2 linked regions of the Priestia megaterium genome follow. Each later gene encodes a partner of the first gene's protein in a complex. Links are inferred from orthologs where the notes say so. Each region holds a gene or a part of one and is shown on either strand. Other genes may lie near its edges. The genes, in order: CEQ83_RS19390 and ptsP.

Region 1 (10,639 bases):
GTATGAATGTTTTCTAATACGGTATGTTTTTTGTATACTTTTGCAACATTTTTTAATTCAATCAGTTTTTCCATCCGCTGCCTCGCCTCTCCATAATCCTATATGTTAAATCATAGCATATTTATGGGGAATGTGCTTCCATCTCTATACGTTTCAGCTAAATTTTTCCGTACAAAAAAGCCTTTGATATGATCAAAGGCTTTTTATAGACAATACCATATGCTCTTCATCAATAAATTCACCATCTACTTGAAGAGCTCTTTTTTCATACGCATAAGAAGTAAAACCGAGGCTTTTGTATAGGGCTTTTGCCCCTTCATTTTTAGCAGCGACAGCTAGGTAGATTTGCAAAACATTCGTTTTGGAAAAAGCTTGTTCAACAGCGGCTTTTAACAGCTTCTTCCCAAGACCTTTCCCCCTTGCTTCAGGGGCTACGTACATGCCCCAAATATCTCCTTTATGCTGAACTTTTAAAGGCTTTTGCTGCTGAAACCCTACAATCCCTACAAGCTGGCTTTCCATAAAAGCTCCTACTACAAATTCTGATTGGCTGCTTGGAAAATAATTTCTGATATCAGCAATTTCTTTTTCATATTCTTCTTCATAACTTAAAATAAAACTTTCGGGATGATCTTTTAAAGCACGAAGACGGAGTTCAAAGTACACGTCAGCGTCTTCTTTTGCCAACAATCGTATATTCATCTTTTCACCTTAGTTTCTTATGTTTTAATTAGCTATTAAGGACTGTACACGCTAAATACTTCATTCCACCGATAAAGCTCATAATAATTTCCCGGCAGGTCTAAATCTGAAATGAGTACCTTGTCATTTTTCGTATCTTTTACGCGCGTTAAAAGATTTGCTTGTTTTCGATTTGTACGAATCCACATCGTTTGATTCGTTGCTTTATGATAAACAGGCGCGTAATCGCCTAAGCCTTTTTGCGGAAATGTGAACTGACTTTGCTTATTGGTCTTTACATTCATGCTATATAAAAAAGGCAGCGGCCTCTTTTTTTCATCATTCGACCACCCTGCTTCGGGCACACGTGAAATGATGATGTTATCTTTTTCTGTCCAAGTGAAATCCCAATCTGCGAAGCCTTTTGGCGTAAACACATGTTCTTTAAAAACGGGCATCTCTTTTAAAGTGAACTTTTTATTTTCGGTGGCAAATCTTCCTTCTCCATTAATAAATGCCAGTACTTGCTCTTCATTACTCCACTTAAACCAATTGGGTACATTAAGCATATCTCCCACCACTTGAAAAGCTTTTCCTTCTTTTGTAATGATGCACAGCTTATTTGCATCTGCAGACATCGAAGCCGTTGGAATAGCGATAAAACTAATCCATTGACCGTTAGGAGACCATTTAAAGCTGCTTGTTGTATACGCAAAAAATGAATCATTTTCTGCTGGCAGCGTCGTAAAAGCCTCTACTTTTTTCACATCTAACCCTGCATATTTGCTCACTGTATATAGCTTTACCGGTCCCCATCCCGTGGGCGCCAGCGCAGCAGCTGACGTAATTAAAAATCGATCTCCTTCCGGAAACCATGAAAACTGATCAACTCCTATGGCTACACGCTTCTTTTCATGCGTTTTAACGTTGTAATATACTAAGATTCCATTCGAAATATACGCAAGCTCCTCGGCAACCGGTGACCATTGATAATGAGTCACATCATGTTCAACAAGCAGCGGTTTTCCTTTTAACGGTGCAATCATTAAAGAATCATTTTCTGCATACGCAACTATATCTCCATGTGATGACCATTGAGGCATAGAGGCATGACGGGCATAGGATAACTGCCTTTCGGTACCGTTATCATATACCCATAGGTTTCCTTGCCGTATAAAACTGACCTTCACTGTATTGGCAGCATTTATTTGCATAGGGAACAACATAAGAAAAAGCAGACATAACGCTATTTTTTTCACCATGTTCACTCCTGTCTTTTTTTATAGCGTTACACAAATCTCCTCATCTCATCACATTTTTGAAAAAATAAAAAAGCGCAGCGGATAGCTGCGCTTTTTGTATATTATGATTTTGACTTAGATTTTGGTGATGGCTTTGTTTTAGCTTGTGCTGCATTATTGGCCGCATCTTTTTCTTTTAATAAACTCATACGTTTTTTCAAGTAGTAACCTTGTCCAATTCCGAATAAGTTACCAATTACCCAATATAGTGCAAGAGCAGATGGAAGTGAAATTCCCGCTACTAAGATGAAGATTGGCATAATGTTCATCATCATTTTCATTGGAGGTTGAATTTCATCCGTCATACTTACACGAATTTGTAAGAATGTCGTAATCGCTGCAACTACCGGTAAAATGAAGTAAGGATCTGGCTTTCCTAAACTTACCCATAAGAATGAATGCTGCGCAATTTCATGCGTTCGTGCAATGGCATTATAAAATGCGATAATAATAGGCATTTGAATAAAGATTGGCAAACATCCGCCAACCGGATTAATTTTATGCGTTTGGTAAAGCTGCATCATTTCTTTTTGCTGCTTTTGCTGTGTTTCAGGATCTTTTTTACCAGCATATTTCTTTTGAATCTTTTCCATCTCTGGACGAAGTGCTTGCATAGCCATCGTGCTCTTTTGCTGTTTTAAAATAAGCGGCAATAGAACTAAACGAATGATAACCGTCGCAATAATAATAGACAGACCATAGCTTCCGCCTGCCCACTCAGCAATTTTCGTTAATGCCATAGATAAAGGGTAAACAAAATAGTGATCCCAGAATCCGCCGCTTGTAGCCGTGACCGGTGTTTTTGTACTGCTACAGCCGGCTAGAGCTAAAAGAAGCGCTCCCATTAAACCAAGCAATAATAATTTTTTATTTCTTTTCATATTCTTTCCTCCTAATAATGACTAAATGTATGAAGTGTTTTTCAGAAGGAAAGGATCTTCTTCATCATTATTCTTCTCTTTAACTGGTGTTTTTCTATACACATGTATAAATACATTTCGTCTTTTCCATATTGTTAATACTGAAGGATCAATCCCTGCATTCACATGGTCGGTGACAGGTTCCGCATGAAAAGCCGTAAACCTAGCTTCACGAAGCATATAATAACAGAGGATGTATAAAACGAAAGCAGATAAATACGGCGCATATAGAAAAAGATCGTGATAAAATTCCATGTGCCAGCTCTCTTTCTGACTATAATAGTACAATCCAATATATGTAGTGTAGCATTTACGTTCCTGTTACACAACATCAACTTATCTCTTTGGCTGTTCTACGTATTACTTTTTAAAAAGTTTCATATTTAAGACACAAAATTTGCTCACCATAAAATATGATGAGCAAATCTAATACCATTCTCTATTCTCGTATGCTTAGCGCTGGTTCTCAGTCTTCTTTTAGTTTCATGAACCACGTAACGCCGAATGCTACACCCACAGAAATAATCATACCGATGATATAGTGAATTAAATTGCTCATACCAAGCGGTGCGGCGATTGCCATCATTGGAATACCTGTGAGTCCGTATGCATTGGCTACTACGTGCATAAGTACAACGTAGCCTCCCCCGGCTGCCCCGCCTATAGCCGCAGCAATAAATGGCTTGCGAAGCCGTAAATTGACGCCAAAGATAATCGGTTCTGTAATTCCTAAGAAAGAAGAAATAGCCGCCGGAATCGCAATTTTTTTCGTTTTGGCATTTTTCGTCTTAAAGTAAACAGCCAGCCCTGCTCCTCCTTGCGCTACATTCGCGCAGGCCCAAATAGGAAGTAAGAAGTTAACACCAATCTTCGGGTTAGCAAGCAGCCCTGCTTCAATAGCATGAAAACTATGCTGCAGGCCTGTTAATACAATGGTTGAATATAAGCCACCAAACAAAATTCCTGCAAACACTCCGGCTACATCGTATAGAGACTGAAGGCTAATGGAAATTAAATCTCCAATATAGCGGCCGAAAGGACCAATAAACACAAGTGACACAAAGCCTGTAATAATAACAGTTAAAAAAGGCGTAACAAGTAAATCAACCGAATTCGGCACAATTTTCCGGAGTCCCTTTTCAATTTTGCTCATGACGTAGATAGCCAATAAAATCGGAACGACCGTACCTTGATAGCCAATCAGTGGAATACTTAAGCCAAACAAATCCATATATTCTGGCTTAGCATCTGCTAGTGTCCACGGATTTAATAACATCGGATGCGTTAAGATCCCTCCGATAACCGCTCCAAGATAAGGGTTCGAACCAAATTCTTTTGCAGCTGAAAACCCAATTAAAATCGGTAAAATGATAAATGCTGCGCCTGAGAACATATCCAACAACACAAACAACGCGCTATCTTCTGAGACCCAGTGGAACGCTTTCATCATTCCGAGCAGCCCCATTAGTAAACCACTGGCTACAATGGCTGGAATAATCGGAACAAAAATATTTGAAAGCATGCGGGCAAAGCGAGCAAATGGGTTCATTTTCTTTTTCATTTCTTCTTGATGATCCACTGGAGCAGCAGCCTCTTCAGCGCCTAATTCTTTAACAAAAGCAGCGTAAATTTTATTAACGAGACCGGTTCCAAAAATGATTTGAAACTGTCCTGAATTTGAAAAAGCCCCTTTTACATCTTCTATTTCATCCAAACCTTTTTGATCGATTTTGCTTTCATCTCGAATAACGAGGCGCAAACGCGTAGCACAGTGCTGCGCACTAGCAATATTTTCTTTTCCTCCTAAAAGCGGAACAAGTTTTTTAGCAATTTCTTTTACATCCATCTTACTTCCTCCTTTTTGTATGTCATAAAAAAAGCAAGACCTAAAATACACTTATAAAAGACATAGTTGTCCTTCATGCGCATTCTAGGTCTTGCCTGCTTTACCAGTCACAATCCCGATTATTCAATTAATACGCTTTCATTGTACTCAAAGCAGCAATATTCGTCAATGCTTTTTTCTACATTCTTTGCTCTATTCGGCAAATGTGAAGCGTGATGTAGCCTAACTCCGCTTCTGGAAAATTAATGTCGTACTCATCTTTGACAAATTGCTTTATCGTTTCAGCACATTGATACGATTTTTTATATTTGACTTTTAATACGTCGAGCATCTCTTCATCCATCTCATGAAAAGGTTCATTTTGCGCTAAACGATTTAACGCAAAGCGCAAGTGAGTCAGCAGACGCTGATAGGACATGCTGTTTTCATCAATCTCCATATTCAGCTCTTTTTTTATAATCGTAACCATTTCATTAATAATCGTTGTATTCATCATGAGCTGCTGCATTCCTGGTGAATTCAGTTTCGCCGTATGAATATGAAGCGCAATATATCCCGCTTCATCAATCGGCATCGTGATGTCTAACCTCTTTTTGATATGCTGAAGAGCCCACACTCCTATTGCATACTCAGGCTGATAGAGTGATTTAATTTCATTAAGCAATTTATTTTGGATGGAAATTCCGCGGGCTATCCTTTCGACAGCAAAGGATAAATGATCGCTCAAAGCAATATGCACATGATGACTTAGCGTAGCAGAAAGCTGCTGCTCAGCATACGAAATGATTTCTTCCGCCACTTGAATATGCTCTTCAGGAAGATTTTTTAATAGTTCTTGAAACTTTTCCTGTTCTTCTTTCATGACAAAGACTTTCTCCACTTTTGCAGCATTAATAAGATCATTTTTACCTTTTTGAAAAGCGATGCCGGGACCCATCGCAATCTTTTCAACTCCGCCTTCCTTAAAGACAACGGCGTTGTTATTTAACACTTTTAAAATCTTCAAATGCGCTCTCCTTTCTTAAAGGAAAAGGCCTTGCTTATTACTTCATCGTTACTTTTGCACAAGCAGTTTCGCCTTTTTGAACCGTCCCTTGAGCCAAAATTTCGAAACTTTCACTTGCATCACTATTTGTAACAACAATTGGTGTGATAATGCTTTTCGCTTTTTCTTGAATAAGCGCTAAATCAAATGTAATAAGAGGTGTTCCTACACTTACTTTGTCACCTTGTGTTACGTGAGCTTCGAATCCTTCGCCTTCCATTGCCACTGTTTCAAGGCCGATATGTATTAATACTTCTGTACCGGCTTCTGTTTTTAAGCCTACCGCATGTTTTGTATGAAAAAGCTGAACGACTTCCCCAGCAACGGGTGAAACAACTTGTCCTTCTGAAGGTTCGATTGCAAAACCGTCTCCCATCATCTTCTGTGCGAACACTGGATCTGGCACTTCGCTGATTGGCAGGATATTACCTGAAAGCGGAGCTAGAACGGTTGTTTCTTTTGATTTTGTCTTATTACCAAATAATTTTTTAAACATCTCAATCACCCTTTTTTAGATTGTACTTGTAGCATACCCCAATGATTCTGCAGAAAAACTTCTCCTATCCTGATGGTACATTAACATGGTCATTATTTAACCATGCTTTTTTTGTCTTGTAAATAAAAATGTATGCGTGTTTTCATAAGAAGTGCGTTCTCTATGCCGCACTTCATGTAACCCTTTATACATCTTTTGAAGGGTGGATATTAAATTTTAAACCTAAAAAAGAGGTTAAGACATAAACAAATGAATCCAATCTAAAGACGAATAACTCGTATACATGAGCCGAACCGCTTTTGACACCGCAGTTGATTTCCGTGCACGACTTCGCTTTCCGCGGGCGGATGCTGAGCCTCCTCGTCGCATACGCTCCTGTGGGGTCTCACCTATTCCGCTTTTCCCGCAGGAGTCTTCGGCTTGCCCTCCAATCAACTGCTAGAAAGACTTACAAACATGAAACCTACGTTCACCGTAACAAAAAAAACGAACCACTAATCAAACATCTTGATCAGTGGTTCGTTTTTCACTTCGTCTAAAATCCTTTTGTCCCAGCCTCTTGAGATTAGAACGTTGACGCAACTTCTTTTGCTTTTTCAGATGCTTTTGCTAGAATATTGTCTGCTTCTGCTGGCGTGTAAGCCATGCCTTCTGCAACAACCAGTTGGAAATCTTGAACACCAATGAATCCCATTACTGTACGTAAATAGCTTTGAGTAAATTCTAGCTCTGCCGCAGGGCCTTCTGAATACACGCCTCCACGAGCTTCTAGTAATACTACCTTTTTATCTGAAGCTAATCCTACTGGACCATTTTCAGTATATTTAAACGTTTTTCCTGCAATTAAAATGTTATCAATATATGCTTTCATTAGTGGAGGGAAACTTAAGTTCCACATTGGAGCTGAGAAAATAACTTTGTCAGCTTGTAAAAACTGCTCTACTAATTCACCCATACGCGTTACTTTTTCTAACTCAACAGCTGATAATTCTTCACCAGCTCCAGCTTTTCCCCATGCTGCTAAAACATCTCCATCGATGAATGGAACTGTTTCTTTATACAGATCAAGCGTTGTCACTGTATCAGTCGGGTTTGCTGTTTTATACTCATCTAAGAAAACCTGTGCTAAACGAGTTGAAAATGATGCTTCATCAACCTGTGGATTTACTTTTACATATAATACATTTGCCATAAATGTCATCTCCTAAAAAGTGTATATTATTATCAATTCGAGATATTACTAAACAAATTATCTTTAATTCGAGATTTATTATATAACGTCATTTTTTATGCGTCAACCTTTTCGCACAAAAAAACTCCGCAAGCGGAGTTTTATACACATTGAAATTCTCGAATTTGATTCACATCTACCCCAGCATACACCCAGAAAGATCCTGTCCAGCGATATCCTGCAACTGAGCGTCTGCCTACAAAGGTTGGGTAAAACCAGTAAGGTCGACCATTTCTCGGCCATATATAGGTGTATCGGTATAGGCATCCTGAAATAGCGCCTGGATCAACAGCATAAAGTGATGGACCTCCTGAACCTAGCTTTGGTGCAGGTGTAAAACCTGGCGGCGGACTTGAAGGCGGCTGCGCTCCTCCCTGCGGCGGAAACCCTTGGCCCCCTCCTCCAGGTGGCGATGGTGGAAAGCCTTGACCTCCTCCTCCAGGTGGCGGCGGCGGAAAGCCCTGACCTCCTCCTCCAGGTGGAAACGACGGAAACCCTTGGCCTCCTCCAGGTGGAAACAAATTTTGAAAACGTGGATCGTATTGATATGGATACATACGCACTCCCCCTTTATAATGCTTGCTACGTTACAATATGCATCATAATGAAGATAGGTGAATGTCTACTTTTACCTTCTATAGACTAATTGAACGATGTCAAACTTGGTAAGCTTAAAGAGGAGCCTTATGGGAGAAAGTAATAAATCCAACACGGAAACTACTTGCGTGTTGGATCTGCTTGCGGAAAATACTTTTCAATAAAATTATACAGCCAAAATACGGTAATCAAAATAGGCGCTATCAGAAAAGGATGTTGAACCCACATTTTCACCAGTACCTTTTCAAATGACGGAATCGATTTTAACACTTGAAATAACGAGCTTCCGCTAAAAATAACGCTCGTTCCTATCAATAAAAAAGACAGCGAGTTAAATTGATCTATCCACATACTCATAGAGATATAAAAACTAACACTCGTTCCTATGCCCCCCATTATTCCGCTTAAAATACTTTTTACCGAAAAAGGAATCCCCACAAACCATCCGGCTCCTAGTCCTGCACACCCTGCTAAAATGCTAGAAAAAAGCAGCGGCTGCTCAAGCCAGAGACATGCATTCACTCCAACCACTAAGGTAACATGTATTCCTACGTGAAGGGAAATTCTTTTGCCAACAGGCTCTGAAACATAATGATGGTAGCGCCCGCTATAAAAAATTGTCCACCATAATAATAAAAATGCTGTCAAACTTGCCCCTATAATCATAAACACACCTCTCTACGTTATGATTCTATTAATCTCTATCTATTATTTTCCTAATATCCTGTGTCTCTTATTCGGTAATCTACCCCATGCCTTCCATACGTTCATCAGTAAGAAAGTAGACTATGACTGTTTACTTGTAGGGAGCTAAGAAGTTGAATGTCTGCATGTAGAAAAAGATAGTGTAGAACACTTTCTCTTACCTTTACTATTATTCATATGTATAGCTTGCTAGATTTAGTCCTCGCAGTTTAGAATTTTTCAGTCGTTCATATGAAACTATTTGCCCCTTTCTTTCGTTATATATATACACGTTTCTTTATCTTTTCACGTGCAAAAAAAGATAAATTCCTATAGTATGTTTTCATATTAACCTTTAAGGAGATAAAGAAGATGAATTGAATCAATCCTTACAAATAGAGTTTTTAGAAAAAAGAAATTGTTATCATTTCTCCTATTTATGTTATAGAATAATTCATGTATAATAAAAGGCTGTATGGTAACGCAGCTTGCGACATATCTTTTCTTACTTTTAGCAAGTCTATATTCAAAGCAAAAACTGCAAAGCGGGGTTAGTGCGACTCTTCATTAATCGACTTTGCATTAAAAACCAGCATTTTTCTTTTATCATAAAGAAAGAATGAGATTTAATAGTGACAGGTGAATAATATGGGTGAAAATCAAAGAAATGTTAGTAGATTTGACTGGAACTTGGCTTTCCTAATCTTCCTATTGTTTTGCGTAAGCGTTGTGGCAATCCATAGTGCTGAAAAAATTGGGCAGTATGATAAGAACTTCGTAGCGCAACAAGTTGTTTTTTATATTATTGGAATGGTGATTATAGGATTTGTCATGCGTTTTGACTCCGATCAGCTTCAAAAGCTAACGTGGGTTTTTTATGGATTTGGGAACTTTTTATTGCTTCTTTTACTAGTGGCTCCTTCAAGTATTGCCAGAGAAATTAACGGGGCAAAAAGTTGGTTCACACTTCCCGGCTTCTCGTTGCAGCCATCAGAGTTTATGAAAGTGTTTTTGATTATCACACTGAGTACGGTCATTGTTAAACACAATGAAAAATATCGTATCCGAACAGTAAGAGAAGACTTTTTACTGCTTGGTAAACTAGGCGCTGTACTTGCTTTACCTTTATTGTTAATCATGCAGCAGCCTGACTTAGGTACCGCTCTTGTGTTCTTAGCAATCACAGTTGGACTTGTATTTGTTTCAGGCGTAAGCTGGAAAATCATCGCGCCTGCATTTTTAGGTATTACAGCGGTTGGTTCTGTTATTTTGGGACTTGTTGTTTATGCACCTAACTTATTAGAAAAGTATTTAGGGGTTAAGCAATACCAATTTGGACGTATTTATTCTTGGCTTGATCCTGAGTCGTATAGTTCCGGAGAGGGCTATCATTTAAAGAAATCGTTAGATGCGATTGGGTCAGGAATGGTAAACGGTAAAGGGATCGGAAATGGAGTTGTCTATTTGCCAGAAGGACAGACCGACTTTATTTTTGCGGTTATTGGAGAAGAGTTTGGCTTTATAGGCGCCAGCATTGTTATTAGTCTTTTCTTCGTACTCGTTTATTACTTGATCAAGCTAGGGCTTGAAACAAAAAATGAATTCAATTCTTACTTATGTGTAGGCGTTATTTCAATGCTTACGTTCCACGTATTTCAAAATATCGGTATGACCATTCAAGTCTTACCTATTACCGGAATTCCACTTCCTTTTATTTCATATGGAGGTAGTTCACTGATGGGGAACATGTTTGCAATGGGTCTGATGTTTGGAATCTCATGGCATCACAAACGCTATATGTTTGGAAATGATTAAAGAGAGACAATGGTCTCTCTTTT
Region 2 (2,951 bases), 2.5 Mb from region 1 along the record:
GTATTGAATCAACGACTGGACGTGAAATTTTAATTCACGTTGGTATTGATACAGTTAATTTAAAAGGCGAAGGTTTTGAAGCTTTAGTTGCCCAAGGCGATGAAGTGAAAAAAGGACAGCCTCTATTGAAAATTGATTTAGACTTTGTAAAAGAAAATGCGCCATCGACGATTACGCCGATCATTTTCACGAATTTACAAGCTGATGAAAAAATTGATATCTTAAAGCAGGGCCAAGTTTCTCAACAAGAAGCAAATATTATTAACATTTCAAAGTAAAAAGGAGATTGATTTAACATGGCACAAAAAACATTTACAGTAACAGCAGACTCAGGAATTCACGCACGTCCAGCAACAACTTTAGTACAAGCAGCAAGCAAATTTGATTCTGACATCAACTTAGAATTCAACGGTAAAACTGTAAACTTAAAATCAATCATGGGCGTTATGTCTTTAGGTATTCAAAAAGGCGCTACAATCACTATCTCTGCAGAAGGTTCTGACGAAGCAGATGCACTTGCTGCTCTTGAAGATACAATGAGCAAAGAAGGATTAGGCGAATAATGACAAAGGAAATTCAAGGCATTGCCGCTTCTAGCGGCATTGCTATTGCTAAAGCATTTCGTCTAGAAAATCCAGAATTAACCGTTGAAAAAAAATCAGTAACTGAAGTTGAAGCAGAAGTAGCACGTCTAGAAGCTGCGCTAGAAAAATCAAAATCAGAACTTGAAATTATTAGAGAGCACGCTCGTAAAGAACTTGGAGATGACAAAGCAGAAATCTTTGAAGCTCACTTATTAGTTCTAAGCGATCCTGAACTTATTAATCCAATTAAAGATAAAATTACGAATGAAAATGTAAACGCTGAACATGCACTTGATGAAGTAGCGGCAATGTTTATTAATATGTTTGAGTCAATGGACAATGAATATATGAAAGAACGTGCTGCTGATATCCGTGACGTAACAAAACGTGTATTAGCTCATCTTTTAGGTGTAAACGTTTCAAATCCAAGCTTAATCTCAGAAGAAGTTGTCATTATCGCAGAAGATTTAACGCCGTCTGATACAGCACAGTTAAATCGTAAGTTCGTAAAAGGATTTACAACAGATATTGGCGGACGTACTTCTCACTCAGCAATTATGGCGCGTTCAATGGAGATCCCAGCTGTTGTAGGTACAAAAACAGTTATGGAAGACATTCAAAACGGCGTATTAGTAATTGTTGATGGTTTAGATGGCGAAGTTATCGTTGATCCAAGCGAAGAAACAGTAAAAGCTTACGAGAAAAAAGCCGCTGAGTATGCAGAACAAAAAGCTGAGTGGGCTAAGCTTGTAAATGAAAAAACGGTTTCAGCTGATGATCATCACGTTGAACTTGCAGCTAACATTGGTACACCAGAAGATGTAAAAGGCGTATTAGAAAACGGCGGCGAAGGCGTTGGCCTTTATCGTACAGAATTCTTATATATGGGCCGCGAAGATCTTCCGACGGAAGAAGAGCAGTTTACTTCTTATAAAACAGTTCTTGAACGTATGGAAGGCAAACCAGTGGTTGTTCGTACTCTTGACATCGGTGGAGACAAAGAGCTTCCTTATTTAAATCTACCAAAAGAAATGAACCCATTCTTAGGATTCCGTGCCATTCGCTTATGTCTAGAGATGCAAGACATGTTCCGTACACAGCTTCGTGCGCTTCTACGTGCAAGCGTATACGGTAATCTGAAAATTATGTTTCCTATGATCGCTACTGTTGATGAGTTCCGTCAAGCAAAAGCTATTCTTTTAGAAGAAAAAGCAAAACTTCAACAAGAAGGCGTACAAGTTTCGGAAGACATCGAAGTAGGGATGATGGTAGAGATTCCTTCTTCAGCGGTAATCGCAGATTTATTTGCTAAAGAAGTAGATTTCTTCTCTATCGGAACAAACGATTTAATTCAATACACGCTTGCTGCTGACCGCATGAATGAGCGCGTGTCTTATTTATATCAACCGTATAACCCAGCGATTCTTCGCTTAGTGAATATGGTAATCAAAGCGGCTCACAAAGAAGGTAAGTGGGTAGGCATGTGCGGAGAGATGGCAGGAGATGAGATTGCCATTCCAATTCTTTTAGGCTTAGGCTTAGATGAATTCTCAATGAGTGCAACATCTATTCTGAAAGCTCGTTCTCAAATCCGTCAATTATCAAAAGCTGATATCGAACCTCATTTAGATACAATTCTATCAATGTCTTCTACGGAAGAAGTTATTGAGTTCGTAAAATCAACTTTTCATATTGGATAATAAAAAGGTGTGATCATATATGATCACACCTTTTTTATCTTTTAAGCGAAAATAGTAGGCAGAAGCATATTCGCAAACAGCATTGTAAGAAGTGCTGCTACGATCATGCCAAGGCTAGAAAAAGTACCTTCAATTTTTCCAAATTCAAAAGCTCTTGCTGTACCTGTCCCATGGGAAGCTACTCCTAAAAGAAGACCTCTTGCTAGGGAAGAGTGCAGTGCGAGGAGCTTAATGAGTTTTGGAGCGACTATACATCCCACTACACCGGTTATAATCACAAACATAATGGTAATATTCGGATCTCCTCCTAGCGTCTGAGATACATTAACAGCAATAGGAATCGTAACCGATCTTGGAATCAAGCTATGAACCAGCGTTGATTGTAAATGAAACACTAATGCTAACAGCATGGAAGATATCATGGCAGCAAACGTGCCGAGCCCTACGCTTAAGCTGATTTCAACACGATGTTTTTTGAGTAAATCAAAATACTTAAACATAGGAACAGCAAAAGCAACGGTTGCTGGTCCAAGCATAAAGCTAATAGCACTGGCGCCTTGCTTATAATGATCATAAGAGCCATTCGTTACTAATAAGATGCCAATTAAAAGAATGGGGGCTAGTAAAATAGGGGAAACTAGCATAGACTTATATTTTTTATAGAGCA

What was found.
Region 2: the proteins of CEQ83_RS19390 (region 1) and ptsP are in contact, whole or in part, in an NMR structure (PDB 2MP0), measured with the Escherichia coli proteins. The link is inferred for Priestia megaterium from one-to-one orthologs.

The regions. Positions count from the first base shown.
Region 1 is NZ_CP023317.1:3,774,183-3,784,821, forward strand. What follows is about bases 4,541-7,291. They hold CEQ83_RS19390 (PTS sugar transporter subunit IIA), read right to left. Parts: upstream 6,290-7,291; coding sequence 5,792-6,289; downstream 4,541-5,791. Other genes in these bases: CEQ83_RS19380 (sucrose-specific PTS transporter subunit IIBC), read right to left, coding at 4,541-4,748; CEQ83_RS19385 (PRD domain-containing protein), read right to left, coding at 4,927-5,754; CEQ83_RS19395 (hypothetical protein), read right to left, coding at 6,524-6,724; CEQ83_RS19400 (FMN-dependent NADH-azoreductase), read right to left, coding at 6,855-7,291. Outside these bases: CEQ83_RS19355 (ATP-binding cassette domain-containing protein), read right to left, coding at 1-74; CEQ83_RS19360 (GNAT family N-acetyltransferase), read right to left, coding at 193-702; CEQ83_RS19365 (TolB family protein), read right to left, coding at 738-1,943; membrane protein insertase YidC, read right to left, coding at 2,045-2,863; more of CEQ83_RS19380, read right to left, coding at 3,369-4,540; more of CEQ83_RS19400, read right to left, coding at 7,292-7,481; CEQ83_RS19405 (hypothetical protein), read right to left, coding at 7,622-8,077; CEQ83_RS19410 (hypothetical protein), read right to left, coding at 8,238-8,783; CEQ83_RS19415 (FtsW/RodA/SpoVE family cell cycle protein), read left to right, coding at 9,450-10,616. UniProt on the Escherichia coli protein: The phosphoenolpyruvate-dependent sugar phosphotransferase system (sugar PTS), a major carbohydrate active transport system, catalyzes the phosphorylation of incoming sugar substrates concomitantly with their translocation across the cell membrane.
Region 2 is NZ_CP023317.1:1,314,160-1,317,110, forward strand. What follows is about bases 1-2,923. They hold ptsP (phosphoenolpyruvate--protein phosphotransferase), read left to right. Parts: upstream 1-562; coding sequence 563-2,284; downstream 2,285-2,923. Other genes in these bases: ptsG (glucose-specific PTS transporter subunit IIBC), read left to right, coding at 1-278; CEQ83_RS06575 (phosphocarrier protein HPr), read left to right, coding at 297-563; CEQ83_RS06585 (LrgB family protein), read right to left, coding at 2,326-2,923. Outside these bases: more of CEQ83_RS06585, read right to left, coding at 2,924-2,951. UniProt on the Escherichia coli protein: General (non sugar-specific) component of the phosphoenolpyruvate-dependent sugar phosphotransferase system (sugar PTS).